DNA from 3 places in the Vibrio sp. STUT-A11 genome. Region 2 is predicted to be linked to each of the others. Evidence: predicted binding sites of a transcription regulator. Region 2 holds the regulator's gene; each other region holds the start of a gene.
The links. The regulator PurR, encoded in region 2, represses purine synthesis genes. The targets are predictions, from matches to a motif close to TNANGNAAACGTTTNCNTNA.

Region 1: a site for PurR is predicted at 1,292-1,311, ahead of ihfA (integration host factor subunit alpha). Genes of this name have one in related genera too.
Region 3: a site for PurR is predicted at 1,457-1,476, ahead of OO774_RS22640 (formate--tetrahydrofolate ligase). Genes of this name have one in related genera too.

The regions. Positions count from the first base shown of each region.
Region 1 covers NZ_AP026763.1:2,000,814-2,004,030, reverse strand. Annotated here, with positions in the region: gene OO774_RS09485 (AEC family transporter) at 10-888, opposite strand; gene ihfA (integration host factor subunit alpha) at 1,431-1,727, shown strand; gene OO774_RS09475 (RelA/SpoT domain-containing protein) at 1,845-2,621, opposite strand; gene OO774_RS09470 (thiopurine S-methyltransferase) at 2,937-3,217, shown strand, end outside.
Region 2 covers NZ_AP026763.1:2,249,948-2,253,164, reverse strand. Annotated here, with positions in the region: gene OO774_RS10575 (TVP38/TMEM64 family protein) at 1-285, opposite strand, end outside; gene OO774_RS10570 (TfoX/Sxy family DNA transformation protein) at 468-1,058, opposite strand; cyclic di-GMP riboswitch class I at 1,175-1,263, opposite strand; gene purR (HTH-type transcriptional repressor PurR) at 1,529-2,533, opposite strand; gene torD (molecular chaperone TorD) at 2,965-3,217, opposite strand, start outside.
Region 3 covers NZ_AP026764.1:1,552,918-1,556,134, reverse strand. Annotated here, with positions in the region: gene OO774_RS22640 (formate--tetrahydrofolate ligase) at 1-1,405, opposite strand, end outside; gene OO774_RS22635 (inosine/guanosine kinase) at 1,627-2,931, opposite strand.

The DNA of each region.
Region 1 (3,217 bases), 250 kb from region 2:
ATCTCAGCGCTAAGAGAGCGACAACGTATAAGAGAGGAGAAGGGGCAGGGTCAAGACACTAAAAAAGTTGCCAAATAACACCATCGAAGCGACTTTCATCGGTTCTATATTGAGTCTCTCTGCAAACAAATAGTTCATTACCGCAGGTGGTAACATGGTGAAAAGTACCATCATCTGCAACTGCATCGTGGGTAACGGAATAAACCAATAGATAAGTGCAAAGGCAACCGCACCTGTGGTCAGCGATTGTACCGTACATATCACGCCAACTTTTAGACCATCCAAACGCAAGTTGCACATTTGTGCGCCGAGAGAGAGCAACATTACCGGTACCGCGGCCTGACCTAATAATGCTGTCGCTTCATAAAGCGGTGCCCAGGCGCCAATCCCTGATAAGTTCAGGCCCAGCGCGAGTGAAGCCGATAAAAAGATTGGCATTTTTATGATCTGTTTTAGTGGGTTGCCATTGCTCAATAGCATCATTCCCACACTAATATGTAGACAAGCCGACACAACAAACAGCAAAACCGCCGAAGAAAGGGCGATATCGCCAAACGTATAAGTAAACAAAGGTATGGCTAGATTACCGCTGTTACGAAACATGTGCGGTGGTGCCCATGCTTTAAAGGTCAACCCACTTATTTTACAAACTGGAATCATGATCAATCCTGGTACCAAGACCGCAATCACGGCGGCAAAAAGTAGAGGGCCTTGAGCATTGTCCAGTGGCATGCTAACCAGAGAGGAGAAAACTAGCGCAGGGGTAAAGACATCAATGTTGATTCGATTGATTGGGCGAAAATCCGGCTTTATATGCCGACCGACTAAATAGCCGACGCCGACAAGAGCGAAGACGGGAAAAAGAATATTGATGACTTGATTAATCATGACCGCACTTTAATTAATGGTAAAATATGTGATTGTTTCGTTAAGTAATGAATCTAGGTTCACACTAACAACCTTTGATTACTGAGTCATCGTAAAACAGTGAGAATCTTGGCGTTTATCAAGCTTTCTAAACGTAAAATTACTGGTAAGTGGTCATACTTCTTAGCGGATGTTTATGTACCTAGTTACTTACAAATCAATGAAATACCGACAAGTTCTATGTCAGGTGTTTGTAAAATAGCCCATACCTGATAAATTTATTAAATGGTTTTTTATTTCAAAATTTAACAGATTATTGGTTTAATTGACTGGTTGAGTTTTGTATTTAAGAACTCTCTAAATAAAAAATGTTAAAATGTTGGTATTTAACAATAATTTGTACAGCCATATTCCATTTATTCGCAAAGAAAAAAGTTGGCGAAAATCATAAGCTTGTCATACACTTCCTGATGTAACCCCGATATGTTCTTGAATTGGTAGGGTAAAACTGCTCTGGCGCTACACTAGGTAGCATTGTTTAACATAGCTTTGAGGAAAGTTTTATGGCGCTCACAAAAGCCGAATTGGCAGAAAACCTGTTTGATAAACTGGGATTTAGTAAACGGGACGCCAAGGAAACGGTGGAAGTGTTCTTTGAAGAAATTCGCAAGGCACTAGAAAGTGGCGAACAGGTAAAACTGTCAGGTTTTGGTAATTTTGATCTTCGTGACAAGAATGAACGGCCTGGTCGTAACCCGAAAACTGGTGAAGATATTCCAATTACTGCTCGACGTGTCGTGACTTTCCGCCCGGGTCAGAAATTAAAAGCTCGCGTAGAAAATCTCAGAAAAGAACAGTAAATAAACCCAATAGATCACGCTTGCTCGTAATCTATTGTTGTACGTGCATTTTAGTGTCGACACGCAAAAGAAAACCACCGCATTGCGGTGGTTTGTTATTTTCAGAGAAGCAAATTTTTATGCCGCTTCTAAGTGAGTTGTTAAGTATGGTTGCCATGCGTGCTGGTACAAGTTCTTAGCTTGGCTGCGCATACTTCTGACCGTCGCCGTTTCAAACTCAGTTAGAGGGCGTTTTTCTGCCATTGCTTGACGTTCAAGCTTTTGGATTTTTTCATAAAGGTCATGCTCTGGGCCACTTTTCACATCGGCAATGGCTTTCAAGTGTAGTTGGACCTCTGCAATGAGGTTTGTTTTCGGCAAACGAACCAGTAAGTTTAAATCTCGGTAACCCGAAGGCCCCGGCTTTTTGAATCTGTTTTTCACTTTAACGATCGTTGTTTCGCGTTCTAGTGTTTCATAGATAGAGACCAAACTTGCCACATCTTCCGCAACTATCGTCGCACGTGCTAGATCGGTAATGCGTTCAACCTTACCATCCAGTTCGTAAGCAATTTTTTCCTCTGCACGTTGTTTAGATTTTACGCCAGCGAAGTGAGGTTGGGCGTCGTTGAGAAGGGCGGTACTTTTACAGATGGTTTCAAGTTCGAATTGAGCTTGGTGTGCTTTGGAGTAAAGAATATCAAAATCAGAATATGGCTGAGTTGGGTTTGAGTCGATAGTTCGAATACCATATAAGCCGCTTAGGCTGTGTTTGAATAGTTTTGAACAAACCTCGTTTTGACTTGCAGAACGATTCTGTTCACTACTTGTTGGCGCAATAGGCATCGCGGCGAATGCAGGTGCACGGCTTAGTACCAAAAGCATCAATGCTGTTGTACGTAAAAATAAGCTCATTCACTCTCCTTAACTTGCTTGCACTTAGAAAATGGGGACAAAGAAGTCGCTAAGATTTGCAAATCAGGTTGTTATTCATAAATGGGGATCTTTTGAAATATTCCAAGGTTAACTCTCATGTTTACAGTGGAATTATGCGTTAGATCACTATTTACATTTTCATTGTTCTGTTAATTCAACGTCAGTATCATTTCGTATATCGTGAATGCATCGTAGCATTTGAGGATTAACGAAAGATGAACGCCATAGACAAATTCGAAAAAATCATTAGTCTTACTCCACAAAACGTAATTCAGCCGATAAGTAGAAAATAAAATGAGAGACCCAGAGTTTTGGCACAATAAGTGGGCCAGCAACAAAATCGGATTCCATTTGGAAGATGTAAACCCATTGCTGCCTCAGCATTGGCATCACACAAGCCCTAAGCGCGAAGACACCGTATTGGTTCCACTTTGTGGTAAGTCGGAAGACCTTGCATGGTTGGCGACCAAACATGATGAAGTTATTGGTGTTGAATTAAGTCAAATTGCGGTACGTGCATTCTTTGCTGAGCATTTTTATACGCCGATGGTCACGCCGCTAAATGGAATGCATGA
Region 2 (3,217 bases):
CCCGATCGTACTGGCAAATGAGACGAGAAGTAAGCTAGTCCAAAAGCCGAATAGAGCAGCGGCTAACAGAGTGACGACCGCTGCACCGGGAATAGAAAACGCGGTGATCGCGACATAAGCGACGAAATAGAGCGTAACAGCAAAGACAAACCGTTGATCGATATAGGCGTTAAGTGCGTCTTGCTGGGCTTTAGCGTTCTCTAAAGTGAGGTACTGGCTAAAGTTAACGGCTAATAAAATTATCGTTAACAGCAGTATTAACCCAAAAACCAGTTTTTTATTCATTGTCGTACTCCAGAAGAACAGCCTTGCTCTAAAACGTTAACAGGTACCAGTAGTTAAATATGGTACTCATAACAATCATTTGATATACAAAATAACAGACAGTTTGAGGCTGGAAAAAATTTCAAAAAAAACCGCAGTCGAAACTGCGGTTTTTATACATCGAAAAGGTTTATCTCTTTCGGCTAAGAGAGCGCACTTTTTAGCTCTTCCCTTCGAGATTGGGGAACAACGCTCCAATGAGTGCCGTTAATCGCCCCTTCTAAAGCCCATAGCAACTCAATGCTTACTTTTGCGGAGTGCGTATCACGTATCGCTTTGTAAGCGCCTAATGCGCCAGTTTCCTCAAGTTGTTCTACTGATTTAATACCAGCTTTCTTAAGCATTCGTTCTGTCGCTAGTCGTAAATTGGGTAGATCTTTCAACCTGTCAGGTTTACTACTGGCTTGCTGCTTTTTTTCTAAATTGGCTTGTTCTAACGACTTCTTCGCTACTTCTATCAAGCGTTCACTGGATTCCCATAAGTCGTCGGAAATCGCATAGTACTTAGTAACGACCGGGAAACCACGTTTCTTGTAAACGTACGGTTTTAGTCCTTGCTTCTCGAAGTTAGATGAAGTTTGTTGGTCTGCTCGTATATGAAGTTGATCATTCACAACCAGTGCAAACATCGTTTCATCAGCGAAAAGTCCGAAGCCACCAAACATTGAGCGCGACTTGATCGTACCAAGTGCCTCAAATAGCTTCATAGAATCTTTGAGTATCGGTTTATCCATGATGTGTTATCTCGGTGTAATTAATATTACGCCACCAAAAGTCAGGTCCGAGAGAGTAGCAAATACATGCAAGCACAATGTCATTAAAGGGTAAACTCATTATATGCATATTTGCCATCGGTAACCCCGCTACCTTCCATTTATCGAATGGTTAAGGCCGGAAGCTTTGCGTCCCACCCTTTCGGATGGTTTGCCCTGTGCGTGACAGGTAGAGAATACTTTTTATCTTGAATTAACATCACATTTCAGAGATCAAATTGTGATATTGCTTCAATAAAACGACCATGTTTTATGGGTTTAGTTTCGTATTTGAGATTGAAGGCTGAGCACAAGTTTGAGGCGATGTGAGGTGGATCGTGTTTAAAAAAAACAGTAACTTATAAAGCGTTTGCTGACTAAAGTGAACAAAAGGGTGATAAAGTTATTTTTCCGGACAAAAAATAAGCGCTCAGGTGAGCGCTTACTGGTCATTAATTGAGTTTTTTCACTGTATTTCGAACGACCAACTCTGGCTGCATTTCAAAAATGCGTTTTTCGTGTTCTTTGTCTTTAATACGTTCAAGCAGAATCTCGAAGGCATTTTTACCGACACGACGCTTTGGTTGGTGGATCGTTGTTAGCGGTGGCGAAAAGTATTCTGCCAACTCGATATTGTCGTAACCGATGACGGATACCTCGTCAGGAATCTTAATGCCATTCTGTTGTAGACGGCTCATGAGACCCAACGCCATGGTGTCATTGAAACAGAATACGGCTGTTGGGCGTTTTGCCATTGCGGTAATTTTGTCTGCGACCAAAACAGCGGTATCACATTCAAAGTTACCTTCAAAAAACCAGTCTTCGTTTACCGGTAGGTTTGCTTCTGCCATTGCTCGACGGAATCCAGCAATCCGCTCTTGGCATGCGAGTTTTTCAAAGTGACCACTTAAACAAGCAATATCGGTATGACCGTTATCAATCAGATACTTAGTCGCGATGTAACCGCCTTCCTCTGAGTTATCCATGATTTTGTCTGCTTGCGAGCTTTCTGGACCCCAATCCATGACTACTTTTGGAATATCAGCGTGACGGTCAAGCATTTGCTTCAGCTCTTCTGTCAGGTCGGAACACATCACCAGTATGCCATCGACACGCTTTTCGGCGAGCATGCGAATGTAATCTCGTTGCTTTTCATAAATACCACCAGTGTTACACAAGATAAGTGTGTAGCCTTGGCGGTAGCAGTAACTTTCTACACCATCGATAACTTCAGAGAAGAATAGGTTGGTAGATTGCGTTACCAACATACCGATAGTTCGCGTTGAGTTACATTTTAAGCTACGAGCAACCGCACTTGGTGCATAGTTAAGCTCATCAACCGCTTTCATTACTTTTTCTTGCGTTGCTTCTGCAACAAAGCGCGTTTTGTTGATAACGTGCGAAACAGTGGTGGTAGAAACGCCGGCTAATCGAGCAACGTCTTTTATAGTGGCCATAAATGGTGTCCTGTATCGAGCTACTAATATACCGTGGAAGATAAACCTAGTGCTGAGTGTTTGTGTAAACTTAGCGCAACATTAACAATGGCGCTGAGTCTGTTTAGCAGTGGTTACTCCGAAGTCGGTAGAGGGTAAGTAGCAACAGCGGTCGATAATGCTCATTTTCTTCAACCGAGTGAAGAAAGGTCATCAACCTATTAAGAAAACACAAAAACCGCTTTATTTCAGCGGTTTACATAAAATCATATTTAATCGTTTGCGTTCACATTTTAGCCCTATGCGAGCAGGCTGGCAATAATTTCAGCAATGGTTTTGTGTCTCTGAAGTCACATTTTGATTGCTAGAAAGCGAGCGCTTGGAACAATTTTAATAGTTAACGAATAAAAAATAGGGAACCTAATAGCCAGGCTCCCTAAAACAGGCGGCAATTATTCACCAAGAAGGTAAGCGCTGTCCAGTTTACAAAATGCAATTAATAGTTGCGCGACGCTGGCGTAGAAGCCAAAGTCATCCAATTGCTGACACTTTTGCGAGAATTGTGGTAACCAAGACATGAGTTGACCTTCGATAAATGCATTTTGTTTAACGAAGGCTGCTTCCATATGTTTTTCTTGTTCAAACTCATTAGAGCGGATGATCATGTTACCCAAGAAGTCCAGTTCTACCGCTAAGTGGTCGGCT
Region 3 (3,217 bases), on a different replicon from region 2:
TTTGTTCTTTGGTATAGAGCGGTCGGAAATTAGTTTGCGTATTACAGGCGTCTACCACAAACTGAGCAAGTTCTACTGTACCTTCACCACCCTTTGAAAACGCGGTACTTATGGCAACATTGACACGTGGGTCATACTCACGAATCAAATGACGCAGCGCTGAGAGCTCCTGTTCGCAGTCTTGCGGAAATTGGTTAATCGCGACAACGGCCGGGAGGCCATACTTCTTAACGTTATCTATATGCCACTTTAAGTTTTCGAATCCGGCTTCTAGTGCTGGTTTATCTGGGTTAAATATCGAATCAGGAATCGCAACGCCCGGGCGAAGGTCATAATGTCCTGAATTCGCTTTAATACCACGCAGAGTTGCAACGATAACAACACAGTCGGGAGCGTGGTTTGAGGCTGCTGCTTTTATATTGCAGGCCTTTTCTAGCCCCATATCCGATCCAAAACCGGCTTCAGTTACGGTGTAACTAGAAAGTTTTAGTGCAATTTCATCTGCAATGATAGAAGAGTTACCGTGAGCAATATTAGCAAACGGACCAGCGTGAATAAGAGTAGGGACTCCTTCTAACGTCTGCATCAATGTCGGTGCAATAGCTTCTTTTAATGTGACTGCCATTGCCCCAGCGACTTGAAGATCTTCGGTTGTGACAGGGTGACCATCCAAATCATATGCGACAACGATTTGACCGATCCGCTTACGCAGATCTTTTAGATCTTTAGCTAACGCGATGATCGCCATTAGCTCAGAGGCCGCAGTAATGTCGAACCCTTCGCTTCGTTCGATACCATTAATGGTTTTTTCTGGTTCATTTAAACCAATCGTTACCATGCGTAAAGCACGATCATTGTGGTCCATCACGCGTTTCCACGTGATACTGTTGATATCAATTTTCAACGCTTTTAAACCGGTACGAGCTTCAAATGCGTTATAGCCTTGACGTTGTTCGTGATAGATACGTGCATCTAGCGCGGCTGAAGCAAGGTTATGAGCAGCGGTAACAGCGTGAATATCACCAGTTAAATGTAAGTTTAACTCTTCCATTGGTGCAACCTGAGAGTACCCACCACCTGCTGCACCTCCTTTGACCCCAAAGACTGGCCCCATAGAAGGCTGTCTAATACAAGCCATTACCGATTGGTTCAGCTTTGCTAAACCTTGTGCCAGTCCAATCGTTGTAACCGTTTTACCTTCGCCGAGGGGGGTTGGTGTTATAGCAGTGACTAATACTAATTTACCGTCTTTGTTATCTTTGAGACGATTTAAACATCTTGGATGAACTTTGGCTTTGTGTTTGCCGTGCGTATCATATTCATCAGGCTGTAAACCTGCATTCGCGGCAATAGTATCGATTGAGGATAGAGGGGTGTTTCGGCAAATTTCAATGTCGGACTGCATGGATGCTCCCAAAGTGACTAAACCGTAGTGCATAAAGCGAAGGCATTGCTGTTACGCAATCGTTTGCGCGAGAATAATACTGGTAAAAAACTAACTGTAAAGAATTTAATGCGAATCTTTGCGGTGCATATTAGCAAAAACAACCAAACACTGCTCTAGATCAAAACAAAAAGGCCACCAAATGGTGACCTAAGTGAATTTTTACACTGAAAATCAGCTTATTAGCGATCCCAGTATGCCTCTTCTAAACTGTCTTCGCGTTCAGGAAGTGCACGAGACAGGCGAGGAGAGTGCTGTGTTAATACTTCATAACTCACTCGGTTTGCGTATTTACAAATTTGGGAGAGCGAAGAGTATGTTAAGCAGCGTACTTCGTGCTTTTCTGACCCCGGCACTTCTTTCTGGTGGAATGAGTTTGCTGCCATATCATGCAGAAGTGCTGAAAGTGCTGCATCGCCAGCACCATTAGTATTCTTAATTTCCAGTGGTCCGCCTAAGTATGGGCCAATGTGAGAGTACACTTTCATCGCATTTTTACAGTCAGATTTGCGCATTGCTCGGCTAAATTCGTATTGGTTGAATTCACCAATGCTGCTTTCCAAAATGTCATGCGTGGTTTCACGTTTTACTGTCTCGTCAGTGTATCCTGCCATGTACAAGCCATTTGGACCTGCGGTGCACAGAACTAGGTCGACCCAATCAAGCGTTTTATCGGCTGCTGCTAGTGGATCGGTTAATCCAGTTAGAGCCGCGCCTTCCTCTTCATTCATAGCAACTACAGATACATTTTCACGAATGTATTCCTGCCACCACTCTGCATTACCTTCGATCACGTATTTCGTTCCTAGCGTAAGTACAACCGGGACATCGTGCTTTTTAGCATAATCGATCGCTTTCTGTACCGCTTGTGGCATTGGGTCTTCTTTTTTGCCACGCATGAGATAAGAAGAGACGACCAACGCTGATGCTTTGCTGAATACTTCTTCCGGAATACTTTCTGGTAGAAGTTGGTTCATGTGACCTTCGTTTATCGCAAAGGTACGTTCGCCATCTTGAGAAATAAGGGTATAGCAACGACCAATAGGGCCATCTACCGTTTGTAGATGATTAAGGTTCATGCGAGAAGAAGTTTTACATAGGTATCGGTATGCAAATGAACCTACTTGAATGTTCTTAGACATGACGCCTAGAAGTACTGATTTACTGTCTGCAAGTACTGAGTAGTTGTGCAGCGTATTACCAATGGTATCTCCAGGATATTGGTGCGTAATCAGGCCTTGTTCAACCAGCTCTTCGTACAGTGCATCGGCTTTGTTCTCTTCAAGAACGAGAGAGTGTCCTTTACTTAAGTTGTACTTCTCTAAAAACGCATCGTCTACACGCGCTTCGATATCGACGATGGTTTGGCCTACACCGACAATCGTTGGACGATATAACTTTGGTGTTTGTCGAATTTGGTTAACGATTGGATCACGAGCGTGAGTTGGAAAGTAGTGTTTAGATTTACGCTGGCCGGGAAACTTCATGCTTGTTCTTGAGTGAGAAAAAAAGAGGCGGGATTGTATCACATAAAAAATGAAATTAGATGATGTTTGTTGCAATAAAAAGTGGCAACCAACACGTTTTTATGGGCTTTAGAACCACAAATAATAAGATATTAGTTGGCTTTTGCTTCGGTAGGCTCGACGTAAGCTTTCGTAGCCGACAATGGCTCCGTGGGTAAACTGTGTTTGAAACTTCCCGATGTCTCTTTGGTTGAGTACATAAATTTTGGATTTTTGAATCAGAAATCTGGCGAACCTTCATCGATTT